One region of the Marvinbryantia formatexigens DSM 14469 genome, then DNA from elsewhere that is predicted to be linked to it. Evidence: predicted binding sites of a transcription regulator. Region 1 holds the regulator's gene; each other region holds the start of a gene.
What was found. The regulator NrdR, encoded in region 1, represses ribonucleotide reductase genes. The targets are predictions, from matches to a motif close to CACAANATNTTGTG.

Region 1 (4,254 bases):
CCTGGCGGAAATTTGTCAAGGTCTAATAATTTTTATATTTTTTGTAAAACCGCATAAACGTGTTTTAATATGAGAATTCTTTTACCGGGATGGTTTTTACTGTCCCGGTAAATTTTTCGCCTATATGGAAACCAGCAATTTTCCATAAGGCGGGAAACCTTTGCGCATCCGCGCACACTGAACGTAAGGAGGGTTCTTGCAATGGCACTGAACAAGGTGGAAATATGCGGAGTTAATACATCAAAGCTTCCGGTTCTGACGAATGAGGAAAAGGAGGAGCTGTTTGAGCGTATCAGACAGGGAGATATGGAAGCGAGGGAGCTGTACATCAAGGGCAATCTGCGCCTGGTTTTGAGCGTCATAAAAAGATTTTCGGCAAGCAACGAAAATGCGGATGATTTATTTCAGATTGGCTGTATCGGGCTGATGAAGGCAATCGACAATTTTAATACGGAAATGGACGTAAAGTTTTCCACGTATGCGGTGCCGATGATTATCGGGGAAATCCGCCGCTATCTGCGCGACAATAACTCCATCCGGGTAAGCCGTTCGCTGCGCGATACGGCTTACAAGGCACTTTATACGCGGGAAGCTTACATGAAAAAGCATCTGAAGGAGCCGACCATCAACGAGCTGGCGGAAGAAATCGGCATCTCCAGGGAGGACATCGTCTTTGCGATGGACGCGATACAGAGCCCTTTAAGTCTGTACGACCCGGTTTACTCGGAGGGCGGCGACACGCTCTATGTAATGGACCAGATTAGCGACAAAAAGAACAAAGAAGAAAACTGGGTGGAATCGCTGGCGCTGCAGGAGGCGATGAAGCGGCTGAGCGACCGCGAGCGCAAAATAATCAATATGCGGTTTTTTGAGGGAAAGACCCAGATGGAGGTTGCCGCAGAAATCTGCATATCACAGGCGCAGGTCAGCCGCCTGGAAAAAAGCGCGCTGAAAAGTATGCGCAATTTCCTGCGGTAGCTTATCTGCCTTTGTCCCTGTCTTTGTCTTTTTCCTTTGGAAGCTCAACGAGAATGATATCCTTTCCAATCTGGCAGATGCACCGCCAGGGAATGATGATTTCCGCCTCGTGCCCCCAGAAGCAGGAGAGACGGCTGCCGCCCGGCACGATCAGCGCCGTGATGCAGCCGTCCTTCGGATCGAATTCCACATCGATTACGCATCCGAGGGAGGCGCAGGTGCACACATTAATAACTTCCTTCTGGCGAAGCTCGCATACTCTCATAGATTACCTCTGCTTTACAAAAAAATCATTTTACTTTAGTATATGCGATTGACAGCCAGACTTCAATCCGATATACTTTTAAACAGGGGTATCTGGTCATGCGGCATTGGGCACAGCATCTGCCGCCGTCATGACGGAAAAGAGGATACACAGGAGGAAGGCAGTATGAAATGTCCGTTTTGTAATCAGGATAATACCAGAGTTGTGGATTCAAGACCGGCGGACGATAACAGTTCCATCCGCCGCCGCAGGCTCTGCGATGAGTGCGGGAAGCGCTTCACGACCTATGAAAAGGTGGAGACCATACCGCTGATTATTATAAAAAAAGACCAGAACCGGGAGCAGTATGACAGAAGAAAAATAGAGAGCGGGGTGCTCCGCGCATGCTACAAGCGTCCGATTTCCGCACAGCAGATCAACGATACGATCGACCGGATAGAGACGGAAATTTTCAACCGTGAGGAGCGTGAGATACCGAGCAGCATTATCGGAGAAATCGTGATGGAGCGCCTGAAGGAGCTGGATGCGGTGGCGTATGTGCGTTTTGCTTCTGTGTACCGCGAGTTTAAGGACGTCAACACGTTTATGGACGAGCTGAAGAAAATATTAAATTAAAAGTCTGGGCTGCCGCAAACTTGCATTTGCTGCGGCCCTTCCCTCTATAAGGAGCACACATTGAAAAAGAGAATTGGAGAACTACTGAAGGAAAAATTTGAATATGCGCCGGAGAAGCTGCAGCTTTCCACGCAGAAGCTGGAGGGAGCGATTGCGGCGGACCGGGTATTTCACGGGAAATTTTCCGTGGAGGCGGGCGGCGGAGGACAGGCGCAGGGCTTTGTGTATTCCACAAATGCAAGAGTGACAATTTCGCCGGAGGTATTTATCGGCAGGAAGGAGACCTTCCGTTTCCAGGCGGACCCGGCGGGTCTGAAGGACGGGGAAATGCTGGAGGGCGCTTTTGTCATCTGCGCGGATTCCGGGGAGTACACGCTGCCCTACTGTCTGCAGGCGGCAAAGCCGCAGCACAGAAAGACAGAACCGCTGCAGATGACGCCGGAAGCGTTCGCGCAGCTTGCAAAGGGGGATTTCGGCAGAGCATACGTGCTGTTTGCTTCGACGCAGTTTGTGCAGACGGTGCGCGGCTGGGGTACACGCGCTCTGACGCTGTATGAGGGACTGCAGGGGACGGCGGCGTCCTACCGCTCCCTGGAGCAGTTTCTGGTGGGGATGGGGCTGAAGGAGCCGGTCACAGTGAGCCTGGCGTCTGAACACCTGTCCATGAAAAACCCCGGCGATAACGAGCGGGAGGAGCTTTTGCTGCTGAAAAACACCTGGGGATTTGCACCGCTGTCATTTTCCTGCGATGCGCCGTTCCTTACGATAGAGCGGCCGGAAATCACGACAGATGAGTTTGTCGGCAGCTCGTATCATATTGGTTTTGTGATTCACCGGGAACATCTGCATGCCGGGCGGAATTTTGCACGCATCACCGTGAATACAGAGTGCCGCACGCAGAGCTGTGTGGTGGAGATATTAAATACGCCGCATCCGGCATCGGAGAGGCGGGGGCTGCGCAGGCGGCAGGAGATTCTGCAGCTTCTGCACGCTTATATCGATTACCGCGCGGGTAGAAACGGCGTCCGGGAGTGGAGCGGGATTTCCTTAAGCTGTCTGGATAATCTGCACCGGGCGGGCGGTGAGAATCTGTTTTACGACCTTTACCGGGTCTATATTTTATTTACGGCGGGAGACAGTGTGGAAGCGCAGATACGCCTGGGAGAGCTTGCGGAGCAGAATACGGGGCGCTATCCGGCGCAGTGGAAGGGCTTTTATCTTTATCTGACGACGTTTGAAAACAAGGAAAAGGAGCATCTGGAATATGTGCAGCAGGAAATCCAGGAGCTGTTTCTTGCAAATCAGGAAAACTGGGTGCTGCAGTGGCTGATGCTGAAGGTGAACGACAGTCTGTTCCGCAGCGATTCCGAGCGTCTGGACGCGTTGCGCCGCCAGTATCTCTGCGGCTGCCACAGCCCGGTGATGTATCTGGAAGCCTGGGAGCTTCTGAAAAAGGAGCCGCTGCTGCTGCGCGGTCTGGAGGCGTTCGAGATTCATGTGCTCGCCTTTCTGTGCAAGGAAAAGCTGCTGGACCGGGAAATCTGCGGGCAGGCGGCACAGATTGCCATGCGCCACGCCACCGCCTGGAATCCGCTGCTGTGCGGGGTCCTCTGCCGCTGCTATGACGCATATCCGGGAAAAAATCTGCTGACGGCAATCTGCTCGCTGCTGATGAAGGGGCATAAAGACAGTCCCCGGTACAGCAGGTGGTTCGCGCGGGGCGTTGAGCAGGATATCCGTCTGGCGGGACTTTATGAGTATTATGCCCGGAGCGCGCAGGATCTGAATGTCCGGGAGCTGCCGCAGGCGGTGCGCATGTATTTTTCTTATAACAATACACTGGAGAGCGGAAAAAAGGCGGCGCTTTATGCCAACATCATCCGCAACCGCGAAAAGGACGCGCAGACGTTTGAGACTTACCGGCAGACGATGGAGCTGTTTATGGAGGAGCAGCTTCTGGAGGGGCGGATGAGCGAAGACCTTGCCCTTATCTATGAGACGCTGCTGACGCCGTATGTGCTGACGGAAAAGCTGGCGGACGGACTTTCGCGGGCGCTGTTCACATATGAGATTACCTGTGAAAATCCGCATATCCGCCATGTGATTGCAATCCACCGGCAGCTCAGAGGAGAGCAGCGGGTGCAGCTTGTACAGGGAAAAGCGTGCGTGCAGATTTACAGCCCGGACTGCTGCCTTCTGCTGGAGGACAGGGACGGCGCGCGCATTGCGGATCTGTCGTTCGCCGCGCACCGGCGCCTGCTGGCGGTGCCTGCTCTGGAGGAATACTGCCGCGGGCAGGTGCCGCTTCCGGAGGGGATGCTGCTGCATGACTGCTGCAGTCTGATGGAGGAGGCGCCGGTCTCAGAAGGTGATACCGGCAGGCTGGTCCGCTTTAT
Region 2 (4,254 bases), 1.1 Mb from region 1:
TCCTTGTCGGGCAGACGATGAAGGCGATGAAGGGCAAGGCGGATCCCGGCGCCGTGAATAAAATGCTGAAGGAAATTTTATCCAGATAATCCGGGGCTTGTTTTTTTGCCAAAGAGCAGATATACTATCTTGTGAGAAAGGGGAGCTTTCATGAAGAGACGTATATCTGTTTTCTTTCACGGGAAACATTTTCCAGCGAAAAAGGAACCGCTTTGCGGGAGGGATTTTCCTGCGAAAAAGGAACCGCCTTGCGGGAGACGCAGCGTGCAGGCGGTTTTACTGATGATAATCCTTCTGTCTGTTCTGACCGGGTGCAGCCGCGCGACGATGAACGCGCAGATCGCGGAGAGCATCGGCACGCTTGGCATGTATGAAAATAACGAACCGGTGGAAACGCCGAAGATGAAGGCACAGCGTGAGATACAGGAACAGAAGGAAGCGGCGGAGGAAGAACTGACCGGGCATCTGGAGCGGGCGGCGCGGCTTGCCGCATCCTATGATTACGAGGCGGCGCTGGCGGAGCTGAACGAAATCAGTGAGGAGCATGCGGAGGACGACCGCGTGATCAGTGCCAGGATTGAATATCAGCGCCTTTCCGGACAGATGGAGGGATACGGCGGCGATATCGCCCATCTTTCGGTGAAGTCACTGATTGTGGACACGGAGCGCGCGTTTGATGACGACGACATGGCCTATTATTATAATTACTGGGCGCTGACGACGGAGGAATTTAAGGCGATTCTGCAGTCGCTCTACGACCGCGGTTATGTGCTGATGGATGTTCATGAGAGCGTGGTCGAGGTGCAGAATGAGGACGGGACAACCAGCTTTGCCGTCAATACGCCGGCTGTTCCGGAGGGAAAGATTCCGATGGTGCTTTCCTTTACGGAGGCAAATTATTATGATTACCAGGAGGGCGACGGCTTCTCCGGACGGATGGTGCTGGACGATAACGGCAATGTGATGAATGAGTACACGGATGCCTCCGGGCAGACGCTGGTCGGGGCATACGACGTCGTGCCGATCGTGGATGAATTTGTGGAGGAGCATCCGGACTTTTCACTGCGCGGCGCGAAGGGGATTATCTCTGTCACCGGCTATGAGGGCGTATTCGGCTATGGCATCGAGACGGGAGGCAGCACGATAGCGGCGATAGCGGACCGGCTGAAGGAAACCGGGTGGCAGATCGCCTGCCAGGGTTTTTCCGACAACACGATGGAGAGCGATATGGATGTCAGCGAGCTGGAGGACGACCTGGATGCGTGGAGTAACAAAATCGGCTCTCTGGTGGGCGATACCGATCTGCTGATTTATCCATACGGCGAAGAGGTGACGGCGGGCACCGACCGGCAGGCGCTGCTGCTGGAGAAGGGCTATCAGTTCTTTTTCAGCATCTGGACCACGGCGGACTTTATCGAGGTGCAGCCGGATTACGTCCGGCAGACGCGGCGGACCCTGGACGGCTACGATTTATACATGTACGCCGACTATCTGACGGACTTCTTTGATGCGGATGAAATTCTGGATGACACCAGACCGGCATTTGAATGAAGTATTTAATGATATTGAGGTCAAAAGCCCCCGATATGATGCCTGCGGATTGCGACGCGTAGCTAGTCCTTTAGGGTTACGTGCTTCGCACTTCCACATCTCCGCTTCGCTCCGGTCCGCGCTAAACGGATGTCCACCGGACATCCAGCGCCCTACCCGCTATTCGCATATCGTGGGATATACATCCCACTTTTATGCTCATATCGGGGCGGGTCCCAAGGTCTTACGCCCACTATAGAGCAAGCTCATGTGGGCTCAGACCTTTTGACCCTGGCATCATAAAATCTTCTTAAATTCCCTCTTTACAAAAGAGGGAATTTCCTCTATACTGGAACTACATCTTGTAAACTAGTAAGAAAAAATACACCAGATATAGTTACACGGGAGGAAATAACATGTATGTAATCAAAAAGGACGGGACCGAGGAAGAGTTTAACGTAGAGAAAATCGTAGTCGCAGTGAACAAATCTGCCGCCCGCGCTTTATATAAATTCACGCCTCAGGAGATAGAGGAGCTTTGTGAGTTTGCGACCAGACGCGCGCAGGAGATGGGGAAAGAGGGCATTACTATCCAGGAAATGCATAATATCGTGGAGAGCGCCCTGGAGAAGGTAAGCCCGGCGGTCGCGAAGAGCTATCGCGATTATCGCAATTATAAAGTGGATTTTATCCACATGATGGACGACGTATATACAAAGAGCCAGTCCATTCGCTACATCGGCGATAAGAGCAACGCCAACACGGACAGCGCGCTGGTGGCGACAAAGCGCAGTCTTATTTTCAACGAGCTGAACAAAAATCTTTACCAGAAGTTTTTTATGACCCGCGACGAGCGCCAGGCGTGCAAGGATGGTTATATCTACATACACGACCAGTCCGCGCGTCTGGATACGATGAACTGCTGTCTGTTCGATGTCGGCTCGGTGTTAAAGGGCGGCTTTGAGATGGGCAATGTCTGGTACAACGAACCGAAGACGCTGGATACCGCCTTTGACGTGATGGGCGATATCGTGCTCAGCACGGCGGCGCAGCAGTACGGCGGCTTTACGGTGCCGGAGGTCGATAAGATTCTGGCGCCCTACGCGGAGAAAAGCTATAAAAAATACGTGGAGGAATTTCTGAAATACACGGATGCCTCCTGGGAGGGCATACAGGAGCGGGCGAAGCGCTATGCGCTCGATAAGGTGAAGCGCGATTACGACCAGGGCTGGCAGGGAATCGAGTATAAGCTGAACACGGTCGGCTCCTCCCGCGGGGATTATCCGTTTGTCACCATGACGTTAGGTCTGGGACAGTCTGATTTTGAGCGGATGTGCAGCATTTCCCTGCTGAATGTGCATAAGGAAGGACAGGGAAAGCCGGGCAATAAAAAGCCGGTGCTGTTCCCGAAGATCGTATTTCTGTTTGACGAAAACCTGCACGGCGACGGCAAGCCGTGCGCGGATGTATTTGAGGCGGGACTGGAATGCTCCGCAAAGACCATGTATCCGGACTGGCTTTCCCTCTCCGGCAAGGGCTATGTGGCGAGCATGTACAAGCAGTATGGCCGCGTGATCAGTCCGATGGGCTGCCGGGCGTTTTTAAGCCCGTGGTACGAGCGCGGCGGAATGCATCCGGCGGATAAGGACGACAAGCCGGTCTTTGTCGGACGCTTCAATGTGGGCGCGGTCAGCCTGCATCTGCCGATGATCCTGGCGAAATCCCGCCAGGAGAGCCGCGATTTCTATGAGGTGCTGGATTATTATCTGGAAATGATACGGAATATCCACATCCGCACCTACGAATATCTGGGAGAAATGCGCGCTTCGACAAATCCGCTCGCCTACTGCGAGGGCGGCTTTTACGGCGGACACCTCGACCCCGGAGCCAAAATCAAGCCGCTCTTAAAACCGATGACCTCCTCCTTCGGCATTACGGCGCTCAATGAGCTGCAGGAGCTTTACAACGGCAAATCCATCGCCGAGGACGGACAGTTTGCGCTGGAGGTCATGCAGTACATCAACAAAAAGGTCAACGAGTTCAAGGAGGAGGACGGCTGGCTGTACGCCATCTACGGCACTCCGGCGGAGAGCCTCTGCGGTCTTCAGGTGGAGCAGTTCCGCAGACAGTACGGCATCGTGGAAAACGTTTCCGACCGTCCGTATGTGAGCAACAGCTTCCACTGCCATGTGACAGAGGATATTTCCCCGATAGAGAAGCAGGATCTGGAGGGGCGCTTCTGGGATCTGTGCAACGGCGGCAAGATTCAGTATGTGCGCTACCCGATTGACTACAACAAAGAAGCAATCAAAAGTCTTATCCTGCGCGCCATGAAGCTGGGTTATTATGAGGGCGTCAATCTCTCCCTCGCTTACTGCGACGACTGCGGGCACCAGGAGCTGGAAATGGACGTGTGCCCGAAATGCGGCTCCAAAAATCTCACCAAAATCGACCGCATGAACGGCTATCTCTCCTATAGCCGCGTACACGGCGATACCCGGCTCAACTCCGCAAAAATGGCGGAAATCGCAGAGCGCGTCTCCATGTAGGCACGCAGACTCCTGCAGAAAAATATAGCCAGGGACTCCGGAACGATATATGACGCCGGAGTCCTTTGCATTTTTACCGCGCAATTTTTTGACAATTTTATATATTTTTTAGAAAGTTTGCGTTTCTTTTATACTTGTCTTACGTAGTTATCAATGATTCTCCATATCATCCCCC
Region 3 (4,254 bases), 260 kb from region 1:
CGCACCCCACGCTGATTCTTGCGGATGAGCCGACCGGAAATCTGGACTCCAAGTCCAGCCGGGATATCATGGGGCTTATTCACGAGCTGCATGAGCAGGGAAATACGATTATACTGATTACCCACGACGATGGGATTGCCGCCCAGGCGGAGCGCCAGGTGCGGATCCTGGACGGAAAAATCGTTTCAGACAGCGGGAAGGAGAGGTGGATTCAGTCATGAAGATGAAACAGTCTGTAAAGATGGCGATTTCCGCTGTCTGCTCAAACAAAATGCGTTCCTTTCTTACCATGCTGGGTATTATCATCGGCGTGCTGTCCGTTACTCTGCTGATTTCCATTGTGCAGGGCGGAACCGGGAGCATTACCGATTCGATGGAGGAGCTGGGCGGAAACCAGATTATTGTTACGGTGACAGACAGCCATAAAAAGCTCAGTTATAACGAACTGAATACGCTGAAGGGCACCGGCGGCATCAAGAATGTGTCTCCCTATCTGTCCGGAAAAACTGTGGCGAAGGCGGGCGGAAAATCTGACGATGTGACCGTATGCGGCATCACGCCCGCTTACCAGGAGGTGCAGGGACTGGATATTGCCTCCGGCAGAAATATAAGGGAGCTGGACCAGGAGGAAGGGCTGCAGGTCTGCATTGTCGGTGCGGGTACGGCGAAGGAGCTGTACGGTACAACGGAGGTGCTCGGCAGCAGCATCCGGATTGACGGATATGACTACCGCATCGTGGGCGTGCTGGAGGAAGAGGACAGCTCGGTGATGGGCAGCACCAATAACAGTGTCTATATCCCGCTTGTGAACGCCCAGCGTATGCTGAAGCAGACCGCCATAACAAATTTTTATGTGACGGCGGAGGATGAGACTTCCCTTACGCAGGCGCAGGATACCATCGACGCATATCTTCTGAAAAAATTTGGCTCGGAGGACAGCTATTCTGTCCTGAACATGTCAAATGTGATAGATATGATGAATACTGTACTGGATACGCTCTCTGTCATGCTGGGCGGCATTGCGGCGATTTCCCTGCTGGTGGGCGGCATTGGCATTATGAATATTATGCTGGTATCCGTTACCGAAAGAACAAAAGAAATCGGCATCCGCAAGGCGATTGGCGCGCAGCGCAGCGATATTATTGTACAGTTTCTGATTGAATCGGTATTTATCTCGCTGCTTGGGGGCATCATAGGAATGCTGCTCAGTCAGGGGATTCTGTCTGTGCTGAATCTTATTTTTACGGACTACTACTTTGCGATTTCTCTTCCGGTGGGAATGCTCGCGCTGGGCTTTTCCATAGGCGTAGGGGTGGTCTTCGGCATCTATCCGGCAAACAAGGCGGCGGGGCTGAAGCCGATAAACGCGCTGCGGTTTGAGTAGCGGCGGACTGACAGGAAAGATATTTGCAGCTACTCAGCCATCAAGCCACAGACCGCCTGCTGCGCAGGCTATCCGCTGTTTGCACAGCTCCTGTCTGTGGCTTATGGCTAAACGCCATATGCCAAATATCAGAAACATCTGCTTACATGCAAGCATGACGCATTTGTTTCTGATATTTGTCGCATGGCTGAGTAGTAAAAAAAAATCCACCCTTGCACACCACCATATATTGTGCTATGATATACAGGCAGCGACAAAATATGGAGGTTTTTGGGAATGGTTATAGAGGAATGGCTGGGGAAGGACAACCAGCTTGGCATGGATATCTGGGAGCGGAAATACCGCAGCGAAGGCGAGGATTTTGAAGCATGGATTTCGCGCATCAGCGGCGGAAATGAGGAGATTGCCCGGTATATAAAGGAGAAGAAATTCCTGTTTGGCGGAAGGATTCTGTCCAATCGCGGACTGGACCAGAAGGACCGCAAGGTGACGTATTCAAACTGTTATGTCATCACACCGCCGAAGGATGAGATTGAAGATATTTTTGAATGTGCAAAGAAGCTTGCGCGCACCTACAGCTACGGCGGCGGCTGCGGAATCGATATTTCCGGGCTGGCGCCGCGCGGTGCGCGCATTCATAATGCGGCGAAGGAGACAAGCGGTGCGGTTTCCTTTATGGAGCTGTATTCTATGGTGACGGCGCTGATCGGGCAGAACGGCAGGCGCGGCGCGCTGATGATTTCCATCGACAGCTCGCACCCCGATGTGGAAGAATTTATCAATCTGAAAACAGATCTGGAAAAGGTGACAAAGGCCAATATTTCCGTCCGCATCCATGAGGACTTTATGAAGGCGGTAAAGGAAAACGGGGAATATCTCCTGAGCTTTACGCGGGAGGTGACCGGGGAGCGGATTGAAAAGACTGTGCAGGCAAAGGAGCTGTTTCATAAGATTGCGCTGACGAACTGGGATTATGCAGAGCCGGGCGCACTTTTCTGGGACCGCATCACGGGCTGGAATCTGCTCAGCAATACGAAGGAATTTTCCTATGCGGGTGTCAATCCCTGTGCAGAGGAGCCGCTCCCGGCGGGCGGAAGCTGTCTGCTGGGCAGTATCAACCTTTCGGAATTTGTGCAGTATCCCTTTACGGAGGCGGCGACCTTTGACATGGAGGGCTTCCGCAAATGTGTGCAGGCGTCCGTGCGCGCGCTGAACGAGGTGCTGGAGGAAGGGCTTCCGCTTCACCCGCTTCAGGAGCAGCGGGAGAGCGTGGCGAAATGGCGTCAGATTGGTCTTGGCATTATGGGTCTGGCGGACGCGCTCTTAAAGCTGGGTCTGACCTACGGCGAGCAGGACGCAGTAGCAATGTGTGACAAAATCGGCTTTGCGATGGCGGACGCGGCAATCGCCACCTCGGCGGAGCTGGCAAAGGAGCAGGGTGCGTTCCCGGCGTGCAATGCAGAGGAAATCATGGAAACACCGTACTTTCTTGCCAATACGTCGGAGAAAACCAGAGAGCTGGTGCGCAAATACGGGCTGCGCAATTCGCAGCTTCTGACGATTGCCCCGACAGGCACCTTGTCCACCATGCTGGGCATTTCCGGCGGCATCGAGCCGGTTTATGCGAACTCTTATCAGAGAAAGACAGAGTCCCTGCACGGAACGGATGTTTATTATAAGGTCTACACGAAAATCGTGGATGAATATATGAAGCAGCACGGCATCACGGAGGAAAACGCTCTTCCGGGCTATTTTGTGACGGCAATGATGCTGGATTATCACCAGCGGATTGACATGCAGTCCATCTGGCAGACGCACATTGACGCTTCTATCAGCTCGACGGTGAACGTGCCGAACAGTTTTACGGTGGAGGAGACGGAGAGTCTGTATCTCTATGCCTGGGAGCGCGGGCTGAAGGGCATCACGATTTACCGCGACGGCTGCAAGCGCACCGGCGTGCTGACGACAAACGACAAAAAGAAGGTGGTTGCCGGCGAAGGACTGGGACGCGGAGAAATTATCCTGGTGACGGATGATGTGGTCGGAAAGAAGCGCAAGCTGATCACCGGCTGCGGAAGCCTGCACTGTATCGCGCTGTTTGACCCGCACACGGGAGCGCTGCTGGAGACTTATCTCAGCAAGGGCTCTACGGGCGGCTGCAACAATTTCATGGTGGGTCTGTCCCGCATGATTTCTATCAGCGCGCGCGGCGGCATCGATATCGAAACGATTGTGGACCAGCTCAATTCCAGCGGCTCCTGCCCGTCCTACACGGCGCGCCGCGTAACGCGCAAGGATACCAGCAAGGGCGCCTGCTGTCCGATGGCGGTCGGCAACGCGCTGATGGATATGTATAAGGAAATGCAGGCGGAGCTTGCGCAGAAGCAGGATGTATGTCCGAAAAAGAAGCCGGAAAAACCGGCAAAGCCGCAGGTCGTTGATATAAATGAGGCGGACAGGCATATGTACTGCCCGGAGTGCGGGGAAAAGCTGGTGTTTGAAGAGGGCTGCAATATCTGTAAGAGCTGCGGCTGGAGCAAATGTCTGTAAAAGCTGCTGTGAACAGTAATGCGGCAGCAGACAGCCGGATAATTTTGTCGGGAGGAAATATTATGGGTGAGACATTAACCAGGAGCGATGTCCGCAAAATTGAAGAGGAGATTGAATACCGGAAGCTGGTTGTGCGGAAAGAAGCAATCGCCGCGGTGAAGGAAGCGCGGGCGCAGGGCGACCTAAGTGAAAATTTCGAGTATTATGCGGCAAAGCGTGATAAGAATAAAAATGAAAGCCGTATCCGCTATCTGGAGCGGATGCTGAAGACGGCGCGTGTCGTATCGGACGTCTCCAGGGACGGAGAGGTCGGGCTGAAC

Region 2: the regulator NrdR is predicted to act here: its motif matches at 1,884-1,897, upstream of nrdD (anaerobic ribonucleoside-triphosphate reductase).
Region 3: the regulator NrdR is predicted to act here: its motif matches at 1,605-1,618, upstream of NQ534_RS03715 (adenosylcobalamin-dependent ribonucleoside-diphosphate reductase).

The regions. Positions count from the first base shown of each region.
Region 1 covers NZ_CP102268.1:981,317-985,570, reverse strand. Annotated here, with positions in the region: gene sigG (RNA polymerase sporulation sigma factor SigG) at 202-978, shown strand; gene NQ534_RS04895 (PRC-barrel domain-containing protein) at 980-1,243, opposite strand; gene nrdR (transcriptional regulator NrdR) at 1,409-1,858, shown strand; gene NQ534_RS04885 (DUF5717 family protein) at 1,919-4,254, shown strand, end outside.
Region 2 covers NZ_CP102268.1:4,467,483-4,471,736, reverse strand. Annotated here, with positions in the region: gene gatB (Asp-tRNA(Asn)/Glu-tRNA(Gln) amidotransferase subunit GatB) at 1-89, shown strand, start outside; gene NQ534_RS20910 (hypothetical protein) at 265-1,551, shown strand; gene NQ534_RS21940 (hypothetical protein) at 1,526-1,789, shown strand; gene nrdD (anaerobic ribonucleoside-triphosphate reductase) at 1,947-4,079, shown strand.
Region 3 covers NZ_CP102268.1:719,129-723,382, reverse strand. Annotated here, with positions in the region: gene NQ534_RS03725 (ABC transporter ATP-binding protein) at 1-221, shown strand, start outside; gene NQ534_RS03720 (ABC transporter permease) at 218-1,384, shown strand; gene NQ534_RS03715 (adenosylcobalamin-dependent ribonucleoside-diphosphate reductase) at 1,661-3,934, shown strand; gene greA (transcription elongation factor GreA) at 3,997-4,254, shown strand, end outside.